DNA from 2 places in the Sphingomonas sp. PvP056 genome. Region 1 is predicted to be linked to the other one. Evidence: riboswitches for the same ligand, from Rfam matches in the RefSeq annotation. Region 1 holds a riboswitch; the other holds the start of a gene.

What was found. Region 1 has a riboswitch for thiamine pyrophosphate ahead of thiC (phosphomethylpyrimidine synthase ThiC). Riboswitches for the same ligand answer to the same signal wherever they lie in the genome.
Region 2: another riboswitch for thiamine pyrophosphate. It lies ahead of ABIC17_RS13620 (TonB-dependent receptor); the one in region 1 lies ahead of thiC (phosphomethylpyrimidine synthase ThiC).

What each region holds. Positions count from the first base shown of each region.
Region 1 is NZ_JBEPST010000001.1:200,943-216,780, forward strand. Features, by position in the region: gene ABIC17_RS01045 (phytoene/squalene synthase family protein) at 1-160, opposite strand, end outside; gene ABIC17_RS01050 (LOG family protein) at 157-738, opposite strand; gene ABIC17_RS01055 (phytoene desaturase) at 917-2,443, opposite strand; gene crtY (lycopene beta-cyclase CrtY) at 2,440-3,624, opposite strand; gene ABIC17_RS01065 (sterol desaturase family protein) at 4,109-4,912, shown strand; gene ABIC17_RS01070 (DUF2141 domain-containing protein) at 4,836-5,273, shown strand; gene ABIC17_RS01075 (MipA/OmpV family protein) at 5,383-6,258, shown strand; gene ABIC17_RS01080 (ferritin-like domain-containing protein) at 6,397-7,401, shown strand; gene ABIC17_RS01085 (ferritin-like domain-containing protein) at 7,453-8,466, shown strand; TPP riboswitch at 8,505-8,613, shown strand; gene thiC (phosphomethylpyrimidine synthase ThiC) at 8,655-10,574, shown strand; gene ABIC17_RS01095 (HWE histidine kinase domain-containing protein) at 10,869-11,912, shown strand; gene ABIC17_RS01100 (response regulator) at 11,909-12,295, shown strand; gene ABIC17_RS01105 (hypothetical protein) at 12,435-13,625, shown strand; gene ABIC17_RS01110 (hypothetical protein) at 13,753-14,235, shown strand; gene ABIC17_RS01115 (PepSY-associated TM helix domain-containing protein) at 14,296-15,654, opposite strand; gene ABIC17_RS01120 (TonB-dependent receptor) at 15,651-15,838, opposite strand, start outside.
Region 2 is NZ_JBEPST010000005.1:152,616-168,453, reverse strand. Features, by position in the region: gene ABIC17_RS13650 (TorF family putative porin) at 1-528, opposite strand, end outside; gene ABIC17_RS13645 (TolC family protein) at 698-2,101, opposite strand; gene ABIC17_RS13640 (efflux RND transporter periplasmic adaptor subunit) at 2,098-3,180, opposite strand; gene ABIC17_RS13635 (ABC transporter transmembrane domain-containing protein) at 3,164-4,867, opposite strand; gene ABIC17_RS13630 (hydrogen peroxide-inducible genes activator) at 4,962-5,861, opposite strand; gene ABIC17_RS13625 (alpha/beta hydrolase-fold protein) at 6,239-7,414, opposite strand; TPP riboswitch at 7,696-7,805, shown strand; gene ABIC17_RS13620 (TonB-dependent receptor) at 7,838-10,147, shown strand; gene ABIC17_RS13615 (phosphotransferase) at 10,150-11,301, shown strand; gene pnuC (nicotinamide riboside transporter PnuC) at 11,301-11,870, shown strand; gene ABIC17_RS13605 (hypothetical protein) at 11,915-12,052, opposite strand; gene ABIC17_RS13600 (hypothetical protein) at 12,185-12,544, opposite strand; gene ABIC17_RS13595 (YkgJ family cysteine cluster protein) at 12,668-13,228, shown strand; gene ABIC17_RS13590 (tryptophan-rich sensory protein) at 13,337-15,079, shown strand; gene ABIC17_RS13585 (DUF427 domain-containing protein) at 15,084-15,578, shown strand; gene ABIC17_RS13580 (deoxyribodipyrimidine photo-lyase) at 15,635-15,838, shown strand, end outside.

The DNA.
Region 1 (15,838 bases):
CGATGTCGTCGCAGGCGCGGCACCAGGCATAGAGCAGCCACGCGCGCTCGCGCACCTTGGGCGCGAACAGCTTGCTCGCCGCAGCAAAGCTCTTGGACCCGCGCGCGATCGACTCGCGCGCGGCATCAACCGTCGCGGCGCGCGAAGATGGATCGCTCACAGGTCGCTGGCGCGCATCTTGGTGATCGTCTCGACCGGCGCATGGTCCGCCATCTGCGCAAGCAATCGGTCGAGCGCGGTATCGATCAGCAGGATGTCGCGGTGCTGCGGGCGCAGGAAACCGACGTCGGCCATCTTGTGATAAAAGCCGACGAGCCCGTCATAATAGCCCGCGACATTGAGCAGACCGACCGGCTTTGCGTGATAGCCGATCTGCGCCCAGCTCAGCGCCTCCCACAATTCGTCCATCGTGCCGGTGCCGCCGGGCAGGTTGATGAACCCGTCCGACAGGTCGGTGAACGCCTGCTTGCGCTGGTGCATCGTCTCGACGACGTGGAGTTCGCTGAGGCCACGGTGCGCGACCTCGGCGCTGACGAGGGCTTGCGGGATGATCCCGATCACTTCGCCGCCTGCTTCCAGCGCGCTGTCCGCGACTGCGCCCATCAGGCCGAGACGTCCGCCGCCGTAGACGACACCGATTCCGCGCTCGGCGAGGGTTCGGCCAACCTGGCGGGCGGATTCGATGTAGACGGGGTCGCTTGGCGAAGCGGACCCGCAGTACACAGCAAGCCGCTTCATAAGCCCCTCCCCTTCAGGAGTGTCGGGTCGGCCATGCCCCCGGCATGGCCTGAAGGATGCGGGGCATCCTTCACCCGACACTGGGTTGGGGGTGGGGAAGTGCCTCGCAGAGAGGTTGGCATGCTGGACTGCCCCACCCCAACCCCTCCCCTGAAGGGGAGGGGCTTTGGATCAAAAGTCATCGTTCACTCTCCAGCATCAACGCCGCGGTCGCCTTCGCACTCCCCACCACGCCGGGAATCCCAGCGCCCGGATGTGTGCCAGCGCCCACGAAATACAGATTGGGAATATGGTCGTCGCGATTGTGCACCCGGAACCACGCGCTCTGCGTCAGCAACGGCTCGAGCGAGAAGGCGCTTCCCAGATGCGCGTTCAGGTCAGCCGCAAAGTCGTTCGGCGCATAATGGAATTTGGTCACGATCCGCTCGTGGATATCCGGGATCAGCCGCCGCCCGACCTCGTCGAGGATGCGCTTCTCGAGGATCGGGCCGATCTCCTTCCAGTCGACCGGGAACTTGCCGAGATGCGGCACCGGCGCGAGCACATAAAAGGTCGAATGCCCCTCCGGCGCGAGCGACGGATCGGTCACGGTCGGGTGGTGGAGATACAGCGAGAAATCCTCGGGCAGGACGCCGTGATCGTAGATGTCGGCGAGCAGCCCCTGATAGCGCGGCCCGAACAGGATCATGTGGTGCGGGATCCCCGGCCACGTCCCCTTGATCCCGAAATGCACGACGAACAGCGACGGCGAGTATTTCTTGCGCGCGAGCCCGTTCTTGGTCCGCTGCGCACTGCGCGAGGATTTCAGAAGGTCGCGGTAGCTGTGCATCACGTCGCTGTTGCACGCGACCATGTCCGCATCGCCGTGCCAGCCGCTCGCGGTCGTCACCCCGGTCGCGCGGTCGCCGAGCGTCGCGATGTCGACCGCGGGATCGTTCAGCCGCAACACTCCGCCCAGTCGCTCGAAATGGCGCACCATGCCGGTGATCAGCTGGTTGGTCCCGCCCATCGCGAACCAGACGCCGCCGTCCTTCTCGAGCTTGTGGATCAGCGCATAGATTGCGCTGGTGTTCATCGGGTTGCCGCCGACCAGCAGCGTGTGGAACGACAGCGCCTGGCGGAGATGCTCGTCCTTCACATAAGACGACACGATCGAATAGACCGACCGCCACGCCTGATACTTCGCCAGCGCAGGTGCCGCCTTGATCATCGACGCGAAGTCGAGGAACGCGACATGGCCGAGCTTGCGATAGCCCTCCTCATACACACCCGCCGCATATTCCAGGAACTTGGCGTAACCCGCGACGTCTTCGGGATTGAGCTTGGCGATCTCGGCATTGAGCGACGGCTCGTCGTTCGAATAATCGAAATTGACCCCGTCGGGCCAGTTGAGCCGGTAGAAGGGCGACACCGGCGCAAGCGTCACGTCGTCCGCCATGTCGCGCCCGGTCAGCGCCCACAGTTCCTGCAAACACGGCGGATCGGTGATCACGGTCGGCCCCGCGTCGAAGGTGAAGCCGTCCTTCTCCCATACGTATGCGCGCCCGCCCGGCTTGTCGCGCGCCTCGACGATCGTCGTCTCGACGCCTGCCGATTGCAGCCGGATCGCGAGCGCGAGCCCGCCGAACCCGGCACCGATGACGATCGCGGTCCGCGCATCCGTCGTGCGCGCAGGCGCGCTGTTGGCGGCGGGACTGGTGCTCATGCCGGTCGCTCCGTTCGCGCGGCGGGCAACACCCCGATCGCCTGCAACGCGCGGCCGATCGGCACCGGCGGCTTGCCGGTCAGGATCCGGGCCTTGTCCATCATCGTCGATTGTCCTGCATAGAAACGGCGCACCAATTGTGGATCGAGCCGGTAGAAGCGTTCGAGCACACGGTAGCGTTCCTCGGGCTCGGCGGCGCGGAACAGCATCTTGTCGAGCATACGATAGAAGCCGCGGTGCTGCCACGTCGCGCGCGCGAACCCGTGGGTCAGGTCGCGCAGCCCCGCGCCCGAGAGGTCGCGAGTCCGCGCGATCAGCGATGCGGTGCGCACCGCATCGGGCAGCGAATAGCCCGTCGTCGGGTGGAACAGCCCCGCGCGCATCCCCGCCTTGGCATTGCCGGTCCCGGTCGAGCGCCAGTATCCCTCGAAATCGCCCCCCATCGTCACGGGCAGCACGCCCGCTTCCTCGCGCGCGGCCTGTTCGACCTGCCATCCGCGCGCGGCGACGTACTCGTGCAGCCGATCCGCCACCAGTGCCTGGTCGAGATCGGGGGTGTCGCTGTAATAGGTATCCTCGACGAACATCCGCGTTGCAGCAAACGGCAGGCAATAGACGAAGCGATACCCGTCGAATTGCGGCACGCGCGCGTCCATCACCATCGGGCGCGGGTCGTCATGCGGCTCGCTCAACCGCAGTTCGCGCCCGACGAATTTCTGCCAGCCGCAATCGAGCTGCGACAGGTCGCCCGCACCGCGCGCATCGATCACGCCCTTGGCCTCGATCCGGTCGCCGTCGACGAACTCGACGGTGATCGCGCTGACGTCCTGGACGGCGCGCCCCAGCATCAACCCGGCATCGGGCAGGGCGACGCGGACCAGCGTATCCAGCCGTTCCGACTCGATCGAATAATAAGGCGCGGTGATGTGGCGCTCATGCCCGGGAAAGGCGACGTCGTAACTGCGCCAGCCGTAACTGATCAGCGGCGCGACGATCCAGCGATCCGCTTCGTCGATATCGCTCGCGAAGAACGACCAGAGATGATTCCCCCCGACCGTGGCCGCTGAATCGATCAGCCGGACGTCGAGCGCCGGATGCCGCCGCTTGAGCGCGAGCGCGATCAGACCGCCCGCAAGGCCAGCGCCGACGATCGCAATGTCGCAGTGGAATGTGGTCGCCATACATCAGCGGGTAACCGATCCTGTACCGCGCGCAAGCGGGGATCGCATCGAAGGAACGGGTGCGGGCACAGCCACTCCCGCGCTTCCCCGGCGAAGGCCGGGGCCCAGTAGAGATGGCCGCGGTAGCGAGGGCAGTCGCTTGCAACCCGGCGTTCCACTCCTGGGCCCCGGCCTTCGCCGGGGAAGCGTAACGTTGAGGGGGCTTCCGTCCGGCCGGGTGCCCGCTTGCTGAAACGGCGGCCGGGAATGGCACCGCCACTTCTTTCTCTCTCTCTCTCTCTCTCTCTCTCTCTCTCTCTCTCTCTCTCTCGCGCTTCCCCGGCGAAGGCCGGGGCCCAGTCGCGGAGGTCGCGGTAGAGAGGGCAGCGGCTTGCATCCCGGTGTTCCACCCCTGGGCCCCGGCCTTCGCCGGGGAAGAGGTTGGGATTCGGGATCGAACGATCTTGGCTAGGTCGAAGCCCCCACGACCGCTATAGAAGCCGCCATGTCGATCGTTCTAGCCATTCTCGCGTCCGCGCTGGTCATGTCGTTGATCGTCGCGGTGCGCTACCTGATCGTGTCAGGCGCGTTCGCGGCGGCGACACGGTTGCGCTATCCCGGCCTCTATCGCGGCATGAACCCGCAGATTCGCCGCGAGATCTGGTGGAGCATCGTCTCCGCCGCGATCTACGGCATTCCTGCGGGCGTGATCGCCTGGGGCTGGCAGAACCACGGCTGGACATTGGTCTATCAGGACCTCCACGCCTATCCGCTCTGGTATCTCCCGCTATCGGTGCTGCTCTACCTCGTCGCGCACGACACGTGGTTCTACTGGACGCATCGCTGGATGCACGAGCCGCGCGCGTTCAAGCTGGCGCATGCGACGCATCACGAAAGCCGCCCGCCGACCGCCTGGGCGGCGATGGCGTTCCATCCGATCGAGGCGATCAGCGGCGCTGTGATAATTCCGCTACTGGTCTTCGTGATTCCAATTCATGTCGGCGCACTTGGGTTGGTGCTCACGATCATGACGGTTATGGGGGTCACCAACCACATGGGGTGGGAAATGTTTCCTGCGTTCATGTGGCGGGGTCCATTGGGGCAGTGGCTCATCACTGCGAGCCATCATCAGCGACACCATGAACTGTACCGAGGGAATTATGGCCTCTACTTCCGTTTCTGGGACCGCGTCTGCGGCACCGACCGCGGCGTCGGGAATTTTGCGCGCGAACATGCGAAAGCTGGCGTCGACCGCGGTCGCCGGGGCAGTGCTGCTCACGGTCTTGCCGGGGGCGGTCGGGACCAGTGAGCTCGCGGTCGATGTCTCGCACATGCGCTCGGCCAAGGGGATGGTCCGCGTCTGCCTGACCGCCGACCCCGACAATTTCCCCGCCTGCGTCGACGATGCCCGCGCGACCACCCGCTCGATCCCCGCCACCATGACCAGCATCCATTTCGACGGCCTGCCGCACGGTAATTATGCGGTCGCGGTGATCCATGACGAGAACAACAATCACAAGCTCGACACATTCGCCGGAATTCCGCGCGAAGGCTTTGGTTTCTCGCGCAATCCGTCGGTGACTTTCGGTCCGCCGCGCTTCGCCGCCGCCCGCTTCACGCTGTCGAGTGATGCAGATCGGCAACAGGTGCGGATGCGATATCTGCTCTGACCCCGATCGCACGGAAACAAACATAAGGCATCGCGTTACGCGCCCGACACAATACGCGTTTCGTATCCGATCCTCGTCTTGCCCCACTTCCAGTATTCCGGAGCCGCCCGTGACTCATCGTTCCATCTTCGCCGCTGCAACCGTCCTGTTGCTCGCCACCGCAGCGCCCGCTTTCGCGCAGGATGCGGCACCGATCCCCGCCGACAACAACCAGATCGCGGACGATTTCAACAAGGACACGGTCACGGTCGGCATCGGCGCGGCATATCTGCCGGATTATGACGGGTCGAACGACTATCGCGTCGTTCCGGCACCCGTCGTGATCGGTACGGTCAAGGGTTTCAACTTCTCGGTCATCGGCAACCGCGCCAGCCTCGATCTCGCGCGCAACCAGCCCGGCCAGCGCTGGGACATCCAGTTCGGCCCGATCGGCGTGGTCAACTTCGATCGCCAGGCCCCGAGCGTCATCGATGACCGCCGTGTTCGCGCGCTCGGCAAGACCGGCACCGCGATCGAACTCGGCGGCTATGTCGGCCTGGGCAAGACCGGCGTCATCACCAGCCCGTACGACAAGCTCTCGGTCTCGCTGAGCATGCGCCACGACGTCAACAACGTCCACAAGTCGAGCATCCTGCAGCCGTCGATCAACTATCTGACCCCGCTCAGCCGCAAGGCCGCGGTCGCGCTGTTCGGCACCGCGCAATATGTCGAGAGCGGTTATGGTGCGACCTACTTCAGCATCACGCCGGCGCAGAGCCTCGCCAGTGGCCTGCCGACCTACAGCACCGGCAAGGGCTGGAAGAACTATTCGGTCGGCGGTCTGGCGACCTATTCGCTGACCGGCGACTTGCTCCACGGCTTCAAGGTCGTCGCGGGCGGCACCTATTCGCGCACGCTCGGCAGCTTCGCGGATGCCCCGATCGTGCGGATCGCGGGCTCGCGCAATCAGTGGGTCGGCGCAGCCGGCGTCGCCTACACCTTCTAAGCCGACGATCCCCGCAGCGACTCCTCCGGCGCGACCAACCGTCGCGCCGGAGCGCCATTCGTGGCTTGCGTCGCGCGCCGCACGGTGCCACGCAAGCCCGAACGCTTGGCGTGTTTCCAGGATGAAGGCTTCGCTGCGATGACCGATACCGACCAACAGCTGATCGAACGGCTTGATTCGCGAGCAGAACGCCGCAGCGAACGCCGCGAGTTCTTCCGCACCGCGCTGGGCGCGGGTGCGATCGCCGCCGTCGGCGCGACCGCAGTGGCGGTCGGCAGCAACGCGTTTGCGCAGGCGAGCAACAACGACGCCGCGATCCTCAACTTCGCGCTCAACCTCGAATATCTCGAGGCGCAATTCTATTCCTTCGCCGCCTTCGGCACCGGCCTCCCCAACGCGCTGCTCACCCCGGGCAGCGCGAGCACGACCACGCAGGGCGCGGTCAGCGGCGGGCGGCAAGTCACCTTCACCGATCCGGTCGTCGCGCAATATGCGCGTGAGATCGCGCAGGACGAGATTGCGCACGTCACCTTCCTCCGCGCACAGCTCGGCACCGCAGCGGTCGCGCAGCCCGCGATCGACATCGGCTCGACCGCGACCAGCGCGTTCAGCGTCGCCGCGCAGGCCGCCAAGATCGTCGCGGCGGGGGCAGCCTTCGACCCCTATGCGAGCGACGAGGCGTTCCTCCAGGCGGCGTTCCTGTTCGAGGACGTCGGCGTGACCGCCTATCGCGGCGCATCGTCGCTGCTGACCAGCAAGGTCTATCTCGAGGCAGCCGCCGGCATCCTCGCGGCGGAGGCGTATCATGCGTCGATCATCCGCACGGTGCTCTACACCAAGGGTCTGACGACCCCGAGCCTGCGCACCAATGCGGATGCGATCTCGAACACGCGCGACGCGCTCGACGGGGTCAGCGACTTCGACCAGGGCATTTCCCCGGTGACGATCGCGAACAGCCAGGCGCCCGCGCTCAACGGTCTGACCGCGTCCAACATCGTGCCGACCGCGCAGGATGGCCTCGCGTTCGGCCGCGCCACGGGCAACGTGCTCAACATCCTGTATCTCAGCACCTTGCCGGTCGCGAAGGGGGGCTTCTTCCCCAATGGCGTCAACGGCTCGATCGCCACCAGCGCCACCAACTGACGCCCGCACGATGCTTTCTTCCTTTTTCGCGCCCGTACCGGAGTGTTTCCAGTGATCGATAGCGACCTTCTCCTGCAAGCGATCGACGCGAGCGATCGCCGCCGCGACGCCCGTCGCCAGTTCCTCCGCAGCGCCGGGGCCGCCTCGGTCGCGGTCGGCGGCGGCGCGTTGCTTGCCGCCTGCGGGGCGACCAACCAGGACAGCACGATCACCCCGACCCCCACGCCGACCGGAACCGCGACCGCGACCCCCAGTCCCGCGTCGACCGACGTGCTGAAAGACCAGGACACGTTCAACTTCGCGCTCAACCTCGAATATCTCGAGGCGCAATTCTACAGCTTCGCAGTGACGGGCGCGGGGCTTCCCGCTGCACTGCTGACCGGCACGGGTACACCAGGGTCGGTAACCGGCGGGCGCGCTGTCACCTTCACCGATCCGATCGTGCGCGAATATGCGCGTGAGATCGCCGCGGACGAAGTCGCGCACGTCGCCTTCCTGCGCTCGGTCCTGGGCACGTCGGTCGTCGCGCAACCTGCGATCAACATCGACGGCGGCGCGAACGGCGCGTTCACCGCGGCGGCGCGCGCGGCGGGCCTCGTCGGCGCGACCGGCACGTTCGACCCCTATGCCAGCGACGAGAATTTCCTGCTCGCGGCGTTCATCTTCGAAGACGTCGGCGTCACCGCCTATAAGGGGGCCGCGCCGCTGATCGCGCAGAGCCTGCTGATCGACGCCGCCGCCGGCATCCTCGCAACCGAGGCATATCACGCCGGACTGATCCGCACCGTCCTGTACAGCAAGGGGATCGCGACGCCGTCCTTGCGCGCCAGCGCGAACGCGATCAGCGACGCGCGCGACAGCCTCGACGGGTCGAGCGATCTCGATCAGGGGATTGGCGATGGCACCACCGCCAACCTGGTGCCGACCGACGCCAATGGCATCACCTTCAGCCGCACGCCGGGGCAGGTGCTCAACGTGGTCTATCTCAACCGCAACGCGGTCGTCGGCGGGGGCTTCTTCCCGGCGGGCATCAACGGCACGATCAAGACCAGCGCCGCCAGCTGAGGCCTCTTTTCAACGCGCGAACGAGCGCGTACACATACCAATATTCCCCGGGGGGCTGCGCCAGAGCAGCTGAGAGGTAGCTGAAGCTACGACCCGTTTGAACCTGATCCCGTTAGCACGGGCGGAGGGAGGGAGCGGTGTCCACGCCCGGGTTCCGTTGTCGCTCGTCCGATTTGAGGAGCGACACAATGGCCGACATACTTGCCCGCACCGAAATTGGCGTCACCACTGGAGCAATCCGTGGCAGCCGCAAGATCCATGTCCCCAGCGCCAACATCCCCGGCGCGGGCGTCGCGATGCGCGAGATCATGCTCGATCCGTCCGCGTTGGAACCACCGCTCCGGGTCTACGACACGTCCGGCCCCTACACCGACCCCCGCGCGCAGATCGACATCAACATGGGGCTCCCGCAGCTCCGCCGCGACTGGATTCTCGCGCGCGGCGACGTCGAATCCTATGACGCACGCGAGATCCGCCCCGAGGACAATGGCCTCACCGGCCCCGATCGCTCGGCGGGCGTTCCGCAGTACCCCAACGTCATCAAGCGCCCCTTGCGCGCCAAGGCAGGCGCGAACGTCAGCCAGATGCATTACGCACGCCGCGGCATCATCACCCCCGAGATGGAATATGTCGCGATCCGCGAGAATCTCGGTCGCGCGGCGGCGAAGGAGAAACTGATCCGCGACGGTGAATCGTTCGGCGCGTCGATCCCCGATTACGTCACCCCAGAATTCGTCCGCGACGAAATCGCGCGCGGCCGTGCGATCATCCCCAACAACGTCAACCACCCCGAATCCGAGCCGATGGCGATCGGGCGCAACTTCCTCGTCAAGATCAACGCCAACATCGGCAACTCCGCGGTCGCATCGAACGTCGCGGCGGAAGTCGACAAGATGGTCTGGTCGATCCGCTGGGGCGCGGACACGGTGATGGACTTGTCGACGGGCCGCAACATCCACGACACGCGCGAATGGATCCTGCGCAACAGCCCCGTCCCGATCGGCACCGTGCCGATCTACCAGGCGCTCGAAAAGGTCGGCGGCGTCGCCGAGGACCTGACGTGGGAGATCTTCCGCGACACGCTGATCGAACAGGCCGAGCAGGGCGTCGATTATTTCACGATCCACGCGGGCGTGCGGCTCGCCTATATCCCGATGACCGCGAAGCGCGTCACCGGGATCGTCTCGCGCGGCGGCTCGATCATGGCGAAATGGTGCCTCGCGCACCACAAGGAGAGCTTCCTCTACGAACGCTTCGACGAGATCACCGAGATCATGCAGGCGTATGACATCGCGTATTCGCTCGGTGATGGTCTCCGCCCCGGCTCGATCGCCGACGCCAATGACGAAGCGCAGTTCAGCGAGCTCTACACCTTGGGCGAACTCACCCACCGCGCGTGGAAGAGCGACGTCCAGGTGATGATCGAGGGCCCCGGCCATGTGCCGATGCACAAGATCAAGGAGAATATGGAAAAGCAGCTCGAAGTGTGCGGCGAGGCGCCGTTCTACACCTTGGGGCCGCTCACCACCGATATTGCGCCGGGCTATGACCATATCACCAGCGGGATCGGCGCGGCGATGATCGGCTGGTACGGCACCGCGATGCTTTGTTACGTCACGCCCAAGGAGCATCTCGGCTTGCCGGATCGCGACGACGTCAAGGTCGGCGTGGTGACCTACAAGCTCGCCGCGCACGCTGCCGATCTCGCGAAGGGCCACCCGGCGGCCAAGATGCGCGACGACGCCTTGTCGCGTGCGCGCTTCGACTTCCGCTGGCGCGACCAGTTCAACCTGTCGCTCGATCCGGACACCGCCGAGCAGTATCACGACCAGACGCTCCCCGCAGAAGGCGCCAAGACCGCGCATTTCTGCTCGATGTGCGGACCGAAATTCTGCTCGATGAAGATCACGCAGGAAGTGCGCGACTTCGCGGCGAAGCAGAACGGCCCGGCGGACGGCTTTCTCGCGGCGGGCGCGGGGCAGGCGGTCGACGCTGAGCGCGCGGCGTTCGCCAAGGGCACGACGCATGCCGATGCCGAGGCCGGCATGGCAGCGATGAGTGAAACCTTCCGGGAGAAGGGCGGGGAGATTTACCTGCCGGCGGAGTAAGCGCGCCCGTCCGTCGCCCCGGCCTTGTACAAGACTTCTGCGGGCTCCTGTGAAAGCAGGAGCCCCGGAGTCCCAGGCGCGATAGGCCGTTGCTCTGCGCGGCAACGCAAGGGTAGGCAGCGTCCGGCTCTGACGCTCCCGCGACAAGACCATTTGGCCTCATGGCAATCAAACCTTCCAAAAGCGCGACCGACACAAAGGAAGCGCCAATAACGGCATCGTTACACCCTTGAAACTATCCTTAGGAGGAACGAGGAAAATCGAGTAAGCTGCGCCAGAACAAGGAAAATCGCGGTGGATATAACGGCAAAGTCAGCCGCCCAGAAAGAGGGTGAGGCAGAAGTCGACACGTTCCGCCGGGAACTTGGCCCGTTCGTCGTGGCTGCCCAGAAGACCCGAATGCCGATGGTCTTTACGGATGTGGAGCCCGGCCACCCGGTCATCTTCGCAAATGACGCCTTCCTGAAGCTGACGGGCTATGCGCTGGAGGAAGTGCTCGCCAAAAGCTTTCAGTCCTTGCTCGCCGTGGGAGTCGACCCGGAAACGATGACGACCGTCGAATCGGCATTCCGCGGAGAGTGCGATCACGAGCCGGAGATACACTACAGGCGCAAGGACGGCAGCGAGTTCTGGGCGTCGATGTTCGTCAGCCCGGTTTGCGACGACGGCGGTACGGTCGTTCAGCATTTCGTGTCGCTGGTCGATCTAACGAACCACCGCCAAGACAACGCTCGGTGCAAGATGCTGATCGACGAGCTCAATCATCGGGTCAAGAACACCTTGTCGACGGTCCAGTCGATCGTCACTCAGGCGCTCCGCCGGCCGGCCGAACCCGCCGCGATCCGTGAAGCGATCGAGTCGCGCATCCTTGCCCTGTCGCGGTCGCACGACCTGCTGACCAACACCAATTGGGAGGGCGCTGGTCTTCACGAGCTGGTCGATACGACCCTGCACCCGTTCAAGGTCGTCACGGGCCGCACCGAGCGGTTCACGATCGTCGGCGACAATGTGCATCTGTCGCCCAAGACCGCGCTCTCGGTAGCGATCGCCCTCCACGAGCTTGCCACCAACGCCGTCAAATACGGTGCCTTCTCGAACGATGCGGGCAAGATCGCGATCGACTGGACCATGTCGTCGGCGGCGAAGGATCGGGTCGTACTGCAATGGCGGGAGAGCGACGGACCACCGGTGCCGCCGCCGACGCACAAGGGGTTCGGATCATGGGTCATCGAGCGCGGCCTGGCGCACGAGCTCGGCGGCGCGGTGACGCTCGACTATCTGCCCGCCGGCGTGACGTGCACGATCGAGATACCGGTTTCGACAGAGACGGAAGAATGACCGGCCTTCTCGCCGGTCGCAGGATCCTCGTGGTCGAGGATGAGATGCTCGTCCTGATGCAAATCGAGATGGCGCTGGAGGATCTCGGCTGTTCCGCGGTCTGCGCCGCAGCCAGCGTTGCCGAGGCCGCCGCAATCCTCGTTGGAGAAAGCTTCGATGCAGCCATGCTCGACGTCAACCTGGGCGGAGAAAAGAGTTACCCGGTCGCCGATATGCTGATCCGGCGCAGCATCCCGTTCGCGTTCTCGACCGGCTATGGTGATCTTGGAGATCGCACGGACCTGTACGATCGGCCGATGCTCCGGAAGCCCTATGCGCGCGCGGATCTGGAGGCAGTGCTGGCAAAACTGATCGCCGACCAGCCTATGTCGTCAGCGGCATAGCACCGTCCCCCGCGTCTGCCGAACGAAGTCGCGCTGGTGACGGAGACCGGACAGAAGCGCTGTAACGCGGGGGAAGGGTCTGGTATCTTTCCGAATGCTCACAGTTCGGCGTATTGCCGTCATCCGTCCCGCATTTGCCTTGGCCACTTCTGCCGCGCTCGTGGTGTCCGCTGGCGCTGCCGCGAACGGTCCCGACAAAGGCATCGCATTCGATAACGCATATGAGACCAGATCTGCTGAAAGCCTGTCGGGCCTGTTGGCGATGAAGCTAGCCAACCTTGCAGAAATCGATCCGGATCATCCGCTCGCCTCGAACCGTGCGACGCAGACCCTGAGCATGTTCGGGCGCGAAGATCTCATCGCGTCGAGCAGCAAGAACTACGCGGCAACGCACTGCGCAGCGCTGATGCCGACGGCCGATGTCCTCGATGAAATCGCGCGACGTGCGCGGCAGACATCGATCGTCATCGTCAACGAAAGTCACGAACGGTCGGAGGGGCGTGGATTCACGACAATGCTGGCGGCGCGACTGCGACCGCTCGGGTATGATGCGCTCGCGCTGGAAGCACTGCAAAACGATCCGCCAACCACGCCGAAACAGTATCGCTCCCCGTTTGTCCGGCAGCCGGACCTGCCGTATTTCGACGATGATGATGGTTTCTACCTCGGCGAAGCGGCATTCGGCAGAATGGGCCGACGCGCCAAGGCGTTGGGCTACCGGCTCGTTTCCTACGAGGCCAATCCCAACGACGGGTTGCCGTCAGGCGCGACGCTTGCGCAACGAATCGCCGTACGAGAGGAGGAACAAGCCGCCAACCTGGCGGCGTTCCTGAAGGAGCACCCCGGCACGAAGCTTCTGGTCCATGTCGGATATCAGCACGTACTTGAGGTTCCACGCGCCGACGGTTCGAAGTGGATGGCGGCGCTCCTCAAGCAAAAGACGGGCATCGATCCGTTGACGATCAGCCAGACCGACTGTCGCGGCGGCGGCGAGGCAGACCGTCTCGCTGTCCTTCCGGCCGATCAGCCGCCCGGGTCGTTCGATCTGGTCGTCGACCACCCGCCGGCCCGCTTCGACCGAGGGCGTCCCGTATGGCGCGAGAAGGCGGGAGACCGGCCGGTCAGCGTACCCGCCGCCTTGCGTCCGTCGGTCGGCTGGCGGGTGATCGAGGCCCGCCCGCTGGACGAGCCGGCCACGTCGGTTCCGATGGATCGTGTGGCGATCAGACCCAAGGAAGACGTCGCCCTGATGCTGCCGCCGGGGCGCTACCGGTTACGCGCCATCAACGTGACGTGGAGCAACCCCAAGGCCGTCAAATCCACCCGCTGAGGGAGCGGCAAACTACGGAACCTTCAGCCAAAAAGGCACCTCGTCCCCCAAAACGATCCGTTGCCGAAACGACTCTCCCGGCGGTGCGTCCCATGCTATGCTCCGCCCAGTTCCGGGGGGAATCACCATGATGTTGGGTCTGTCGCTAACAGCCTTCACCGCGCTCCACACCGCGATCAGCCTCGTCGCGATCGCCGCGGGACTGGTGTTCTTCGGCGCGTTGACGACCGGACGCTGGTGGAAGACCGCCAACACCGTCTTCCTCGTCTTCACGATCCTGACCAGCGTGACCGGCTTCCTCTTTCCGCCCAAGCCGATCGGGCCACCGTTCGTCTTCGGCGTCGTCTCGCTGCTGCTGCTCGCGGTCGCAGTCTATGCGTTGTACGGTCGGCGTCTGGCCGGACGGTGGCAGTGGGCGTATCTCATCCCCGCGCTGCTCGCACAATGGCTCGACATGGTCGTGCTGGTGGTGCAGTCGTTCCAGAAAATACCGATATTACATGGGCTTGCGCCAACCGGCGGGGAGCCGTCGGTCCTCGCGGCGCAAGCGCTGGTGGTGCTGCTCGTCGGCTATGCCGCGTGGCGCGGGCTGCGGCTGCGGCGCGCCTGAGCTGCCCTGCGGCAGCGCCCGCGCGTGGCCGTCCTGTGCGACCTTGACGATCTTCGCGCGTTACGCGCGCGCCAGCCCCAACCAGCGCCGTGATCCGCCGATCCGTCGCAACACCAGCCGTTCCACCGCCAGCACCAACAGCAAGGTCCCCCCGAACAGCGGCATATAGATCGCCAGCACCACGATCGCGGCGACCAGCACCGGCCCGAACCGCGGCCGCGTCAGCGGGAGCGGCGCGCCGAGCAGCCCGACCGGTCGCCTGCGCCACCACAGCACCGCGCCCGATCCCGCGAGCAGCGCGAGCATTGCCGCCACCAGCGTCCCCGCGATCTGGTTGGCGAGCCCGAACAGCGCGCCTTCATGGACCGCGATGCCGTACCCGATCACCCGGTCGATCCAGTGCCGCTGCGCAAAGCCGCTCCGCCCGATCACCCGCCCCGTCGCGCCGTCGACTTGCGCGTCCGAGCGCTGCGGTCGGTTCGCCGAGTCCGAACTCACCGACCACGCGCCCCCCGGCGTCTTGGGCGGCGCGACCAGCACCGGCGCCGCGATCCCGAGCGGCCGCGCCGCCGCCACGACCCGCGACAACGCGCCCGCCGGCAGCGGGGCAGGGGCACCCGCCTGCATCGGCATCCCGGCCATTCCGGCGTGCCCGGCGTGCGGGTCCGCGCTGGGCGGTGCGATCGGCGGCTTGCCCCCGATCGTCCAGTCGACCGGCCCCTTGCTCGTCCCCGTCAGCGCGCGGACCTCGACCAGATAGCTCCCCCAACCCTTCGCCCACGGCAGTCCGGTCAGGATCAGCCCGAGCGCGAACACCGAGACCCACACCCCGGTCGTCGCATGCAGGTCGCGCCAGAACCGCCGCTTGCCGCCCCCGAGCCGCGGATACAGCACCCCGCCAAGCCCGCGCGCGCCCCGCGGCCACCACAGATACAGCCCGGTCAGCAGCATCGTCACCGCCCAGCACGCGGCAATCTCGACGATATAGCTGCCGATGGTCCCCGCCAGCAGCGTCCCGTGCAACCGCGACAGCAGCGGGAACAGCCGCGCATCCTCACGCACGACCTGAAGCACCCGCAGCGTCGCCGGATCGACATAGACCCGGCTGTCCACGCCCGCGCGCCCGACGATGACGCGCACCGCGTGACCCGGCGCGTCGGGCAGCACGTACTTGCGCAACGCCGACCCCGGCACCGCGCGCAAGGCGGCAGCGACCTGCGCGTCCGGCGACTGTGCGGGCGCGGCGGTCGCGAGATGGTCGAACCGCTGGTCGATCCACGCCTCCACCTGCGGTCGCCACAGATAGAGCGATCCGGTCAGCGCGAGCCACAGCACGAACGGGATGCACACCAGCCCGGCATAGAAATGCCAGCGCCAGACGCTGTTGTACCACCGGGTTCCGGATGCCTGGACGCTCATAGCCGTGCCGTCACTTCCGCGCTGATCGTGCGCTGCGGGAAGGGGTGGAAGAGGAAGTATCTCGCGTTGTTGAGGTTATCCACGCCGACCGCGAAGGCGTAGCGTGGCGTCACGTCGAACCGCGCGCGGGCATCGACCACGAAGTAGCGGTAGAAGCCCATGTAGGTGTTCCCGACCGTGTCGC
Region 2 (15,838 bases), on a different contig from region 1:
GCCGGTGTTGTACCATTTGCCGATCGCCTGCTGCTTGGGCGCATAAGCGACGCCCGCGGTCAGCGTGGCGGGGCCGGTCGTGCCGGTCAGCTTGGCATAGGGCTCGGCGAAGTCGGTCTTGTCCGCCCCGCCCGGATACATGTACCAGGTCACGCCGACGTCGAGCGTCGCGCTGTCGGTCAGCTTGGTCTTGTAGCCGCCGATCAGGTCGAGCTCCATGTTGGCGCCGCCGAACGTCCCCCAGCCCGCGAGGTTCGACGCCCAGGTACCGACGTAGAGCCCGCTCTGGTGCGCGATCGTGACGCCGCCCTGGATCGCCATCTCCTGGTCCGACTGCGACACGCCGCGGAAGCGATAATCGGACGCGAGCGCGACCGACCCGCTGACGGTCAGCGCGGAAGGGGGTGCGGTGGGCGGGTGTGCGGTGGCCTCGGCCGCGGCGGCCTTGTCGTCCGGAGTCGATTGCGCGTGTGCGGCGATCGGAAACATTGAGATCGCGACGACCGCGGCCGCATGACGGAACTTCATTGGTGCACCCCTTGAGCGGCGCTCGTCCCACGACGATGCCTTCAGGGATGGGCGATTAGGCGCATCCAACGTTCGATTTCGAGATCGATTCCGGGAAAAGGCATAGTGCGCGCATAGTGTTGACGCATTTTTCGTCGGTTACGACCAACGCCGCCGGGGGGTTGCAGCCTTACTCCTCCAGACCCAAGGCCCCACGGTCGGCGGTTGCCGCCGCCAGTTCCGCGCGGGCGGAGGCGATGCGGGCCTGTGCGTCGATCAGGCGAACGCGTGCGTCGGTGGCGGTGTCCTCGCGCTGGTTGACCAGGAAGAAGTCGCCCGATCCGAGCGCGAACCGCCGCCGTTCCGCTACCGCGAGACGCTCGGCCAGGCCTTGCTCCTCCGCGGCGATGGTCGCCAGTCGTTCGGTCGCCCCGACCGCGATCACGATGCCCTCGACCTCGACCGCGATCTGGTCGCGCAAGAAACGGCTGCGTTGGGTCAGTGCGTCGATTTCCGCCCGGGCTTCTGCCGCGCGCCCCTTCGCCGCGCGGTTCTGCAACGGCACGCTGAACCGGAAGCCGACCAGCGCTTCCAGCGGCGTTTTAGTCGGACCGCCGAGCCCGACCGCGCCGATATCCTTGCCGACCTCACCCCGCAGATCGAGCCGCGGTGAAAGGTCGTTCTCCGCCAGCATCAGCCGCGCGGTCGACTGGTCGATCCGGGTCAGGATCGCGCGATAGTCGGGGCGCTCGACCGGTGCAGGTCCATTGCCGCGCAGCGCCACCCCGGACAGCGCGCTGCTGTCGGGTGGCAGCCGCTTTGCCGATACGAGCAACGGTGCCCCGTTCTCGTCGCGCAGGTAGAAGGAGAGGGCATTGGCCGCCGTGGCGAGATCCTGCTCCGCCCGCACGGTCAGCGCACGCCGCCGGACGAGGTTCTGGTCGTTCTCAACCAGCAGGATGTCGGGCCGCGCGCCAAGCGTGATCTGCCGCGCGATCGCGCCGCGCCGCCGTTCGGTCAGATCGAGCAGGTCGCGATAGGCGTTCAGCCGCAATCCCGCCGCGACCCACGTCTGATAGGCATCGACCGCGCGACGCTGGACCCCGATCGCGACCATCGCCGCCTCGAACCGGGCCACGTCGATATCCGAACCGGCGACGCGTCGGCGGGTCCGGCGTTCATCCACCACACGGTCGCGCAGCAACGCGAACAACGCGCCGACCTTCGCCTCGCCGAGGCGATTGGTGTAGGACTGATCCTCATACACCGGGAAGGTCCCGCGCGACGCGCGATAGTTGCCATAGAGATAACCGCCATTGCCCGTCAGCGGTCGGGTCGCGCGGCCCTCGACGACGGTGCCGTCATAATAGCCCGCGACCCGCGAACGTCCGTCGACGTCGAACACCGTGTCGAATGCGCCGTCTGCGGACAGCGCACGTCCCTCCGCTTGCCGAACGCGCGCCAGTGCCTCGACGATCTGGGGAGCGGACCGTGCGGACGACTGCAACACCTCTTCCAGCGTCAGGGGTTCGGTCTGCGCGATCGCGGCGACAGGGCACAGGGCTGCAACCACGAACAGGATCAGGCGGATCATTTCTTGCCGCCTTCGTCGCTGGCCGTGTCCTTCGATTCCGCAGGCTTGGCGCCCGCCTTGGCCGGCGGGGCAGGGCGGCGGCCGAATTCCAGCGGGAAGTCGTTAAGCTGACGCCACAGTTCATAGCCCACCAGCACGGTCTCCCCGCGCACCCAGCCGCGCACCTTGCCGCCGGGCCGAACATAGTCGCGCGTCGGCCAGGCGGGTTTGCCCGGCGCTGGTTCGACCAGAATGCGGAAAAGCCCGTCGGGTGCGGCATTGGGATCGATCGCGCGGACGCGGCCGTCGAACATGCCTTGCGCGACCGAGGGCCAGCCGCTGAACTGGATCGCGGGCCAGCCCTCGAATTCCAGCCGGACCGGACGGCCGGGGCGGACCAGCGGCATGTCGCGCCCGTCGACATACAGTTCGACCGCGCGCTGGACGCGTTCGGGTGCGATCACCGCAAGCACCGTGCCCGGCGACACCATCGATCCACCGGTCGCGGCGTTGAGCTGCTGCACGCGCCCGTCGCGCGGCGCGCGGACCATCTGCGCGGACTGTCGGTTGAGCTGGATGTCGATCCGGTTGAGCTTCGCGCGCGCCTCGGCCAGCTTGGCGCCGGCGTCCGCGACCTTGATCTGCGTCTGCTCATAGTCACGGCGCGAAGCGAGCCCTTCAGCGAACAGCTGGCTTGTGCGGTTCACGTCGATCCCGGCGACCGCGCGGCTCTGCTGAACCGCGGCGATCTCCGCCTGCACTTGCGCGCGCTCGGCCCGGAGCCTGGACAGCAGGTCGGGATCGAGATCCGCAACCCGTGCGATCGGGTCGCCCTTGGCGACATGCTGTCCGTCCTGGACGTACCATTGTTCGACGCGACCGGGAACGAAAGCGGTCACCTGTTGCTGGCGGTCGTCGGGATCGAGCGCGACGACTTGTCCCGTGCCGCTCGCGGTCTGCACCCACGGGACCAGCCCCATGATCGCCACCGCGACCATGATCCCGATGATCAGCATCCCCGCGATGGTGAGTGCGATACGCGGCGCGCGCATCGACGCCAGCGTCGGAAAATGTGCCACGCGGTCAGGCTGGTACGCCATCATCGCCTCCACGCTGCTGATCGTCGTTCATATCGGCAATCAGCGCGTCACGCGTTGCGAACCGGCGCTGTCGGTGGGGTTCGAGCCGGAACCAGCCATCGAGCGCAATGTCTTCGGGTCGGCCGGTACAGAGCAGGACGGTCGTCTCCGCCGCCTTCAACCGCTGCAGCACGTCTGCCAGCCGCTGGGCAGGGATCAGATCGTAGAGCTGCGACAGCATCAGCACGCGTGGCTGGACGAGTAGCGCGTTGGCGAGCTTGAGCGCCATCACCTCGCGGATCGACAGCGGATAGCCCGATCCGGCAAGCGGGGTATCGAGCCCGTGGGGAAGCCGCGCGATCCGTTCGCGCAGACCGACCGCGTCGAGCGCATCGAGCATCTTGCCCGACATCGCCCCCGCAGCACCAAGTGCAAGATATTCGCGGATCGTGACCTCGACGATCGTCGGCCGGTCGAGCACCATGATTTCCGAGCGCAACAGGTACATGTCGAACGTCGTCAGATCGGTGCCGCCGACCGTGACGAGACCGCGCTCGGGCACGCTGTGGCGCTTCAGCACCATCGCCAGCAGTCGCTCGGCACCCCCGTCTGCCAGCGTGACGAGCTGTTCGCCTGCAGCGACCGCGAAGTCGAAACGGGCGTCCTCGATCGCGACGCCCTCGAGCCGGACTGCGCCGTCCGCCGGCGCCTGTCCCGCGGCGGCAACGGCGTGTTCCTGGGGGATCGCGAACACCAGCGACAGTTCCTCGGCGCTCGCGACGAGGTCGTACAGCGTGTCGAGATACCAGCCGAGCTGCGAGATCCCGTAGAACACGCCGCTCAGGATCAGCTCGGCGGCGACGAGCTGGCCGATCGACAGTTCGCCCCGCAGGATCAAGTTGCCGCCGAGCGCGAGCAGCGCGGCGCTGGCAAACGCGTAGAGCAGCAGGAAGGCGACCGTCTGCGCAAAGCTGTAGCGGAAATAGCGGCGATGCCGGTCGATGTAGGTGGCAGTCACCGCCTCGGAGCGATCCATCGCGAAATCGAGATGACGGCTCGACTTGTAAAAGCCGTTCGACCCGCCGACGCTCTCCAGCCAGCGCGCGGCGTCATGCTTGGCATGGCTGAGCGCGACCGCTGAACGAATCGATCCGCGCGACCACAGCAACCAGATCGCAAGCACCAACAGGATCAGCAGCGCGTTGAACGCCAAGAAGAACGGATGATAGAAACTGGTAATCACCAACCCGACCGCGGATTGCAGCAGGATCGTGAAGCCGCCGATCACCAGGCTCGGGATCGCCTTCTGCACCACGACCAGATCGAAATAGCGGTTGAACAGGTCACCGCGATTCTGGTCAGCGAAGAACGGGTTCTGCGCATGGACCGCGCGCTGCGTGATCTCGGCGACCACCCGCGCGAAGAAGCGCCGCTCGAACAGCGCCATGATCCAGAAGCGGAGCGCGCTCAGCCCGGCGACGAACAGCAGCAGCAGCAGGAGCAGCCCGGCCAGCGTCCAGAGCGGGGCGGGCAGGGCGGTGTTGGCGACGCTGTTGATCAGCAACTGGACCGAGATCGGGGTCGCCAGCGACAACAGGCTGATCGCAAGGCCATAGACCATTGCAAGCCGCAGATAGGGCATGTCGGGCCCGACGATCTCCGCCAGCCACCCCGCCGCTTCACGCCAACCGATCCGTTTTCCTGCCACGTCCATCGTCCGTCCTAACTGACCCCGGACACAGGATCGTTCCGGCGGGCCATTGGCGCAAGAATGGGTAAGCTATACTTCCGATAGGATATACCTATCGGACGACCGCACGCAACATTTCGGCGATCAACCTATAGGCGGGTGCCCGACCGGCACCCGTACGCCACAGCAGGCCGATCTCGCGATACGGGCGCCCGCCCTCGAAGGGGCGCACGACCACGTCATCGCCGTCGCGGATTTCCTGGCGGACGTACAGGTTCGGCAGCAGCGCGAGACCCATGCCCATTCCGGCCATCTGCCGGATCGCGTCGAGGCTGGTGCCTTCATAATCGTTGAGCACGACCGCGCCGACCTCTTCGGCAATCACGGCGACCTGTTGCGCCAGGCGATAGTCCGCGACGAGCGTCAGGAGGTTTTGCCCCGCCAGATCGCCGACGGTCACGGACGTCTTCTGGCTGAACGGATGATCGGCGGCCATCGCCAGATACAGCGGCTCGCGGAACAAGCGCTCGCTGTGGAAGCCGCGCCCTGCAACGGGTAACTGCGCGAGGATCAGGTCGTGATCCCCGGCCGTGAGTCCCGCCGTCAATGCGGACGGAAGCCCTTCGCGCACATGGATCCGCAGCGTCGGATGTTCGCGGTGCAGACGCGCGACCAAGCCGGGGAGCAGATAGGCGCCGAGCGTCGGCGACACGCCCAGCCGGATCGTGCCGACCAGCGCGTCGGCCGACGCCGCACGGACGTCTTCCAGGTCGACCAGATCGAACAGGATCCGCCGCGCCCGCTCCAGCAGTTCACGCCCAAGCGGCGTGAGGATCGCGGGACCACCGCGCTCGAACAGCGGTGCACCGAGGATCGTCTCCAGTGCGCGGATCTGTTGCGAGAGCGATGGCTGGGACACCCCCATCCGCTCGGCGGCACGCGTGAAGCTTCCGGCCTCGGCGAGCGCGACGAAGTAGCTGAGTTGGCGGATCGTCGTTCGTGGGCGCTGCATGGGGCATGGTACCGAGCCGCTACGCCTTTGGCACGCCCGAAGAGATTGCGGGGTCCTTGCGGGGAGAATGCGGGGGCGGGATCTGGCGTACCTAAAGCCCCTCCCCCTCGGGGGAGGGTTGGGGTGGGGAAGTCCAGCAGAACCGAGTTCTCTGCGAGGCACCGCCCCACCCCCGACCCCTCCCCTGAAGGGGAGGGGATCACGCCAACCGCAATTAAAGCCCCTCCCCTCGGGGGAGGGGTTGGGGTGGGGCAGTCCAGCAGAACCTACTTCTCTGCGAGGCACCGCCCCACCCCCGACCCCTCCCCTGAAGGGGAGGGGCAAGAAGAGGGGGCACCCCAATCGCAACGCCACCGACCAGCGTGGCGCGTGAACCCTCAATCCCGGAACAGCAGCGGGGCCATTTCGTGCAAGCTGCGACGCCAGGTCAGGAACTCGTGCGCCGTGTTGGGCGAAACGTAGAACGCACTGTTGATCCCGGCGGCCTTGATCGCTGCCGCATTCGCGCGCGGATCGGGGCGGGGGGCGCCGCCGGGCGCGGGCGGGCGGTTGCCTTCGAGTTCACGACTGCCGAAGCTGACGAACACCAACTTCACCTTGTCCTTGAACCCCGGCGTTGCGCCGACGTCGTCCATCCCGACCGTGCCGCCGCTCAGCAGGCCGATATAGGCGAACGTGTCGAGGTTCTTGGGCGCGATCAGCTTCGTCTCGAAGCCGCCCATCGACAGGCCCGCCATCGCCCGATGTCGCGCATCGGCAACGGTCCGGTAGGTGCGGTCGACATACGGAACCAGTTCGTTCAGCAGCACCGTCTGGAAGGGCCCGATGTCGAAGCTCGCAAGGCCGCCGGGGCTGCCGGGCTTGATCTCGTTCGTCATGCCGTAGGTCATCACGATGATGAAGGGCAGCGACTTTTTCTCCGCAACCAGATTGTCCATGATCAGGTTTGCATGGCCCTGGTTGCTCCATGCGGTCTCGTCTTCGCCCCAGCCGTGCTGGAGGTACAAGACGGGGTAGCGGGTCTGCGGCTTGTCCCCGTAACCGGGGGGCGTGTAGACCAAGGCCCGGCGTGGCGTGCCCGTACTCGGCGACGGGAACAGGATCTGCTCGACACGCCCATGCGGCACGTCCTTCAGCGCGTAGAAATCGGCATCATGCGCCGGTATCTCGATCCCGCTTTCCCAGCGGGTCGATCCATAGAAGTTCAGCGCACCCGGGTCGTTGAACGTGCCGCCATCCACGGTGACGTGGTAATAATGAAACCCTTCGTCGAGCGGACCTTCCGACGTGCCGATCCAGGTGCCATCGGGTGCCTTGGCAAGAACGGTACCGCCGCGTCCGCCCAACCCGAGGCTGACCCTCACGGCTGTAGCCTCCGGCGCGACGATCCGGAAACGCGCATAGCCTTGCGAGTTCACCTGCGGGTATTGCTGTCCGGGTTGGTTGAGCGATGACGGCTTGAAGTCTTCGGAAATGGACGGCGCAACTGTCTGCGCACCAAGCGGGAAGGCCGAAATACCGGCCATCAACAACGCTGCTGCTATGCGTTTCATCATGCTCTCCCTGAAGTGTTCGTGCCGCCCTGTTTGGCGATCGACTGATCTTGACCAAGGTATTGCAACAACCTTTGCCGCCTGCAACGTCTTAATCTGCAAGAGACGCCTGCTCTGCGCGAATAATGCCAGCGCCAGCTGTCGTGTTGTCGTCATCCGAGACGGTGGACCACAACGGCTTCATCACCACGCCTAACCGGCCAACGTCCGGGCCGGCTCGGAGAGGGGCGACCGTGGGGCCATCAATCCCTGTTTGCACGCGCGATCGGATCGCCTAGAGGGCGCTATCCCCGGGGGGCCGCTGACGCGCGGCTGAGAGGTGGGCTGCAGCCCATGACCCGCTGAACCTGATCCGGCTGATACCGGCGTAGGGAGGGTTGGCGGAGTGTCCGTCGTCCTTCCGTGTGGAGTGGACGTAAGACAATGCCGGCAATGATTTCGTATGATGGGTTGAGGAGCCGGCGCGCGGCGTTGGTGCTGACGGCGGTGTTTCTGACGGTGCCGGCATCTGCATGGGCACAACAGACCACCGAAGACACCGCGGACATTCGCGTCACCGGACACCGCGATCCCGAAGGACTGTTGCCCGACCAGACCGCGCCCAAGGCGGTGAGTGAAATTTCCGCCGACTTCATCGTCAAGCAGGCGCCGACGCTCAACGCGTTCCAGCTCGTCAACCTGTTGCCGGGTGCAAACGTGGCGTCGAGTGACCCGTACGGCCTGTCGACGAGTTCGAGCCTGACGCTGCGCGGGCTGGGGCAGGATCAGATCGGCGTCCTGATGGAAGGCGCGCCGCAGAACGATATCGGCTATTATTACGCTTATCCGTCGCAATTCGCCGATCCGGGCAACCTGCGCACGATCACCCTGGCGCAAGGGTCGGTGGACATTGATTCCCCGACCGTGGGCGGGGCAGGCGGGCTACTGTCGCTGACGCTCGACGACCCCAAGGCCGCGCCGCAAGCACTGCTCGACGTGTCGCTCGGCTCGTACGATGCGCGGCGGGTGTTCGCGCGGGTCGATACGGGCGAGATCGGGCGGACGGGCGTGAAGGCGTTCGTGTCCTATTCGTACACGCGCGCGGACAATTGGCGGGGGGCTGGCTTCGACACGCGCCGGCATGTCGACGCGAAGCTGTTGCGCGACTGGGGCGACGGCAACCGCGCCAGCCTGGCGCTGTCGTACAACAATGCCAATGCGTCGAGCTATCCCAGCCCGACGCTCGCGGACTGGCAGGCGCAAGGTCGCGGGTTCAACTATGATGCGCGCTACACCGCGGGAAACACCAATTACTGGCGGCTGTACCGGGCCCCGTTCCGCAACCTCTATGCGTCGGCTCCGGTGCATCTCAAACTGAACGACCGGCTGACGCTCGACAGCACGACCTATTTGCAGTTCGGCTACGGCAATTCGCCGTACGGCACGCAGCTTGCCACGACGGGCAACTTCCTCGGCAATGAGGAACTGACGCAGCCGATCGTTCTGCCAGGCGCGGTGGATGGCGTCGCGACGGTGCTCGGCAATTACACCGGCGACCAGATGCGCACCGGCAATGTCACCAAGCTGACGTTGCAGGCGGGGATCCACCGGATCACGGGCGGCCTGTGGTTCGATTACGGCACGGACCGGGTCACGCAAACCTACACGACGGTCGATCCGGACGGGAACCCGACCGACCGATGGGGATACCGCGACAGGGCGATCCAGACTGCGGATGGCCGCCTGCTCGCTTATGAGAACCAGCGGACCGTCACGGTGACGAAGGGGTTCTTCCTCGCCGACAGTATCGCGCTCACCCCGCGCCTGACGCTCGACGCCGGTTTCAAGGGCGTCAACCTGCTGCGCAATGGTCGCAACTATCTCCCCGGGCCGCAAACGCGGGTCCGCAAGGACAGCTTTGCGGCCTTGCCGCGCGCCGCGGTCCATTGTGCGTTGAGCGATCGCCAGCAGATCTTCGCCAACATCACGACCAATTTCCGGACGCCCAACGAATTCACGCTCTACGACAGCTATGACGGCGGCGTGGTTTCTACCCGCGGGACGAACGCGCTGAAGAACGAATATTCGGTCTCGCAGGAGCTTGGCTATCGCTACATCGGGCCCAATCTGTCCGCATCGGCGACTGCCTTCCACTACAAGTTCCGCAACCGGCAACTGGCCACGGTGATCGACGTTGGCGGCGCGCAGGTCAATTCGACGCTCAACGCCGGGGGGCAGACAACGTACGGAGTCGATGCGGAAATCGATTATCGCCCGGCGAAGGGCGTCAGCGTCTATCTTTCGGGCGAGTATCTGCACGCGCGGATCGACGATGATCTGCCGGTTGGCGGGGATTTCCTCCCCACGCGCGGCAAGCATGCGGTGTCCAGCCCGAGCGTCCAGTTCGGCGCGGGCGGCACCTATGATGACGGGCATTTGTTCGGCAGCATCGCGGGTAAGTATCTCGGACCCCAATATGCGACGTTCATGAACGACGAGCGGATCGCGGGCTATGCGACGCTCGACCTGTCGGTCGGCCTCCATCTGGCCGACTGGATCGACGGGAAACGGACGGATCTGCGCGTCAACGCGATCAACGTGACCAATCCGGACGTCCTGGCGGGGGTGCAGGCGGTCAGCACCAACGCGCGCGATGTAGTAGGGCGCGGCGGCATTGTCATTTCGGGCTATGCGCCCGCCTATTACATCGGCAGCGGTGCGGCGGTCATCGCGACCGTGTCGCGTAGCTTCTGAGCATGGCCAAGGCCGCACCCGCGTCCACCGGGCATCTGGTGCACGGCATGGGCACCGCGTTGGAGACGCCCGCCTGGCCCATGATCGAGGTGGGCGAGGCCGACGCGGTCCTTGCCCGCTTTCCGGCGGCGGGCCGTATCGAGCGATTGCTGTGGCATTCGCCGCGGCCGTTTTCCGCGGCGACGCTGATCGATACGACGCGCGGGCAGTTCCTGCTGAAACGGCATGATCGCCACGTGCGGTCGGCGGCGGAGCTGTCTCAGGAACATGCGTTCGTGTCGCATCTCGCGGCGGCCGGAATATCGCTGCCCGAAATCGTGCGGACGACGGACGGTGCCAGCACCCTTTCGATGGGCGAGGGGACCTTCGAGCTTCAGCGCCGCGCGGCCGGGGCCGACCTGTATCGGGACAGGCCCTCCTGGACCCCGTTCCTCTCCTATGTCCACGCACACGCGGCGGGTGTCGCGCTTGCCCAGGTACATCAGGCGTCCCGCGGGTTCGACGCGCCGGTGCGCACGGTGCAGCCACTGGTCGCGAGCTTCACCATCCTGCCGGCGAGCGATCCGATGGCGGCGGCAGAGGCCTATGTCGCGGCACGCCCCACGCTGGCGGCTTTCCTCGCCACCTTGCCGTGGCGGAAGGAACTGGAGCTGCTTTTCGAAGCACTGGCGGGAGGGCTGGCGGCGCGCCTTGCCGATCAGCCTTCGCTTTGGACGCATAACGATTGGCATCCGTCCAATCTGCTCTGGGCTGCGGACGGCACGGTTGCGACGGTGTTCGACTTCGGATTGTCCGACCGGACTTGCGCGCTGCACGACCTCGCCACCGCGATCGAGCGGACGGCGGTGGAATGGCTGCGACTGGGTGACGACGATGATGCCATCGCCGATCCGGCGGCGGCGCTGTCGTTGATCGCGGGCTATGTGACGATCCGGCCCTTGAGCTGCGCCGAGATCGAGACAGTCGTTCGACTGCTGCCGCTGGTGCATATCGAATTCGCCCTGTCCGAGATCGCGTATTTCGCAGGCGTCTTGGGGGATCCTGCGGCCGCGATGCATGCCTGGGACGCGTATGCTATCGGCCATGCCCAATGGTTCCTGTCCGCACCCGGCCAGGATTTCCTGGCGCAGGTCGGCACGGCGGCGAACGGTTGATGTCGACGCTGGAGATCGTTGCGGTCGTCGTCAGCTTCCTGGCGATCTGGCTGACCGCACGGCGCAATCTGTTGTGCTGGCCGCTGAACCTCGTCGCCTGCGGCTTGTATTTCAAGCTGTTCCTCGACGTGCGCCTCTACGCCGACATGGCGCTGCAGGCGGTGTTCGCCGTCGGCATCCTGTATGGTTGGCTGGTTTGGACGCGCGGCAAGCGCGATACGGGGGCGGTCGTCGTGGTGCCGCTGAAGCGATCGCACGCGCTGATGGGGCTGAGTGCCGGGGCGATCGGTGCGATCGCGATCGGGTGGTTCACCAGCCACCATACAGACGCCGCACTGCCGTGGATCGACGCCACACTCAGCAGCTTCAGCCTTGTCGCGCAATATTGGACTGCGCGACGTCATCGCGAAAACTGGCTGCTATGGATCGTCGTCGATGTCGCCTACGTTGCGATGTTCGCCTTTAAGGGGCTGACGCTGACCGCAGGATTATATGCGGCGATGATCGGACTTGCTATTGCGGGATATCGCGAGTGGCGGCGGGCGGGGCCTGCTTCATCCATCGTCTGACAGACGGACTAGCTAGCGGATCGCCGCGCCACCAAAAGCCGTAGTTAGCCTGCGACCTTGAGCGACTTGTCCAGCATCGTCAGTTCGAGCGGCGTGAGACCAGCGCGCGGATCGTCATTGAGCCGCCGCGGAGCCTGTGCAGCCCTTTTGGACAAAGCCGATCCGTAAGTCCTGCGTACCATGTTCTGCTTCCTGAAGAACGAGTTAACCAATCCCGCACGCTAACGCCGACCTGCGCTGCCGGTTCCACACTGCGCGGAACCGGCCCCCATTCCACTGTGCCGGATTGGTACGGCCCGGTTCGATCCCCCCGGTCACTGATAGCGCAGGGCGTTCTCGAACCCCTCGTTCGTCTTGGTCATCTTCGCGAGCTTCCGGAGATAGCCACGCACATGCCGTTCGAAACGGACATCGTCGTATATCCCCGTTACGGGATAGTCGTCCTGCCCGATGAGGTCCTTGATGCGCTTGGCAAACGCAGGCTGGTCGTTAACGTCCGCCGCGCCCTGAAGCCTGCTGCAGACCCATTCCTCGGCGGCGGCCTTGTCGTAATCGTCGCGCGCCTCATAGCCGCGCCGATCCGCTGCCGCCTGGTCCAGCTTCGCCGCCGCCACGCGCCGCGTCAGCCAGTTCCGAACCTGTTCACCGTCCCATATCTTTGTCGGGTTGCTCATCGCGTGCTCCAATAATCGTGCCCATGGCGGCAAGGATCGTTCGTGCGTGAACGCGCCTGCCGGCCAGTCCGCGGCATGCCGACGGCGCTTGTCTTTCCGCGGCAGCCAAGGCAACCCCGCGCGATGCATACCGAGGCAAATCTGGAAACCATCCTGCTCGGGCCGGTCCTCCCCGACCGCGTATGTGGTGACTGCACCGTCTGTTGCACCGTCCTGACCGTGGATACGCCGGAGTTTCGGAAGCCCGGCGAAACGCCCTGCATGCACCTCACGCCACAGGGGTGCGGCATCCATGCGACGCGGCCCACGATCTGCCGAACGTGGTTCTGTGCCTGGAGACGCACCGCGGCGATGCCCGAGCAGGCGCGTCCGGATCTGTCCGGCCTTCTCGTCTCGCTCAATTTCGAACGCGCGCCGCGGAATTGCTTCGAAGGCGTGTCGATCATCGTCCGCACCACCAGTCGCGGCGGTGCGATCGACAAGGGCATGGCGGGGGCCGTTCTCGACAGCCTGTGTCATCAGCTCGTACCCGTCTGGTTCAGCGACGGGACGAAGAAGATGTTGATGCACCCGACGGACGACGTGGCCAGCCTCGTCCTGTCCGGAGAGACGGCCCCTGCGCACCTGCGAGACGAAGTTGCGGCATGGCGCGAGCATTACGGGGTTTTCGGCACCGAGGCCTAGCGATTCTGCTGGTGGGTGGACCCGGGTAGCGGGGGATTGCGGACGCGCACAAGATCAGGCGACCTAAACGCTGCTCGACCGTTGTGCGGTGCAGAGGAGTGCAATGCCATGTCCCGCCGTATTCTGATCACCGGTGCCAGCGTTGCCGGCAACACCGCCGCATGGTGGCTTGGCCGCGCCGGTTTCGACGTGACCGTGGTCGAGCGCGCACCTGCGTTCCGTGATGGCGGGCAGAATATCGACGTCCGCGGTTCGGGGCGCGAAGTGCTTCGTCGGATGGGGCTTGAGCAGTCCGCTCTGGAACAGGGCACCGGGGAGGAAGGCACGGCTTGGGTCGATGCAAACGGCCACATCGCTGCGCAATTCCTGACCGCGGATCAGGACGGCGACGGACCCACCGCCGAGATGGAGATCCTGCGCGGCGACCTTGCCCGGCTGTTGTACGAACCCGCGGCGGAGCGGGCGACTTACCGCTTCGGCGACAGTGTGACGGCCATCGTCGAGGACGACGAGGCCGCCTGCGTCACCTTCGCCAGAGGGCGGACGGAGCGCTACGACGCGGTCATCGTGGCGGAGGGCGTGGGTTCGGCAACGCGCGCGCACGTTTTTGCACAGGAGAACGCGCCGCGCTGGATGGACCTGACGATCGCCTATTTCACCATTCCGCGCGCGGCGGATGATGACCGGCTCTGGCGTTGGTACAACGCGCCCGGGGGTCGAAGCGTGTCGTTGCGACCCGATCGCCACGGCACGACACGGGTCATGCTGTCGGTCCAGCAGCCGCCCGGCGGCGAACAGGATTGGAGCCAGGAGCGCCAGAAGACATGGCTGCGCAAGCGGTTCAGCGATGCCGGCTGGCAGTCCGCGCGCGTGCTGGACGGCATGGACGCGACCGACGATTTCTATTTCGACGTGCTGCGTCAGGTGCGGATGCCGCGCTGGTCGAAAGGCAGGGTTGTGCTGACCGGAGATGCCGCGTGGTGCGCCACGCCGATCGCGGGGATCGGTACGACGTTGGCGATCACCGGGGCCTACGTACTGGCGGCCGAGATGGCACGGTCCGACGATGTCGTAGCAGCGTTTGCCGCCTATGAGCACGCGATGCGCCCGATGGTCGAGGATGCGCAGGGGGTCCCCAAAATCGCTCCGCGACTGATGAATCCGCACAGTCGGCTTGGCATCCGTCTGCTGCATGGTGCGTTGAGTATGGCAAGTCGCCCCGCTGTGCGCGGCCTGACCGGCAAGCTGTTTGGCGGTAGCACGAAGGAACCGGACTTGTTGCAATATGATCAAAACCGCACGGACGGGTCGTCCGATGCACCTGAGCGCTCTGTGACGGCAGCCGGAAAGGGCGCACTGTCGCCGCTGCTGGCGCTCGGCGCAGTTGGTCTCGTGCTCGGCGTGAGTGCGGTCGTCGGGCGGCGCAACGCGCCCGATCCCTCACATCCCCGGATCCGCAAATGGTATCGCGGGCTCGACAAGCCCGGTTTCACGCCGCCCGATGCGGCGTTCGGAGCGGTGTGGCCCGTGCTCGAGACCGGGCTGGCTGTCGGCGGGTATCGGCTGTTGCGCCAGCCCTCGGGCAGCGCGCGCAATACTGCCGTCGGATTGTGGTTGCTCAACACCGCGATGGTCGGCGGCTGGACGCAATTGTTCTTCCGCGAGAAGCAACTCGGCGCGAGCGCCGCTGCATCGGGCGCGATGGTCGCGTCGAGCGCCGCTTACGTCGCCGCGGCCGCGCGGGTGGACAAACCGGCGGCTGCGGTCGGGATCCCCTTCGTTGCATGGCTCGGTTTTGCGACTCTGCTTGCCGAACGGATCTGGCGCGACAATCCGGAAAAGGGGCGATGAGCCGGTGAGGCCCAAGCCCGATACGCCCGCTCCGGGACAGGAAAGCGTCTGGCGCTACCCGCGGCCTGCAATTGCCGAGCCAAGTCGCCGCCGGATCCATATCGAACACGCCGGGATCATCGTCGCCGACACCAATGCGGCGGTGCGCACGCTCGAGACGAGCCATCCGCCGAGCTGGTACATCCCGCCGAATGCGATCACGCCCGGCCTGCTGCGTCCGTCGACCCGCCGTTCGTTCTGCGAATGGAAGGGCGAGGCGCGATACTGGCATGTCCAAATAGCCGGACACACGTTCAATGACGTGGGCTGGAGCTATGCGAACCCCACTCCTGCCTTCGCGATCCTTCGGGATCATGTCGCGTTCTACGCGGCACCTTTCGACCTGTGCGCGGTCGACGGCGAGCGGGTGATCCCCCAGCCCGGCGGATTTTACGGGGGCTGGATCACGTCCGACCTTGCAGGGCCGTTCAAAGGCGTCCCGGGCAGCATGGGATGGTGAGCGCTACGGTACCGGAAGGTCTCGCCGACTGGCGCGAGCTGCCGCGGGTTCGTGGGATGAACGACCGCCCCGTCGCGGAAGGTGCGCGTTACGTCCTGTGCTGGCTCCAGCAGGCGCTGCGTGCAAGCGACAATCCGGTGATCGACGCAGCGGTCCGGCTCGGCAATGCGCTGGGGTTGCCGGTGCTCGTCTATCACGGCGTGCGGGAGGATTATCCCTATGCTTCGGACCGGCTGCATCACTTCATCCTCGGTGCCAGC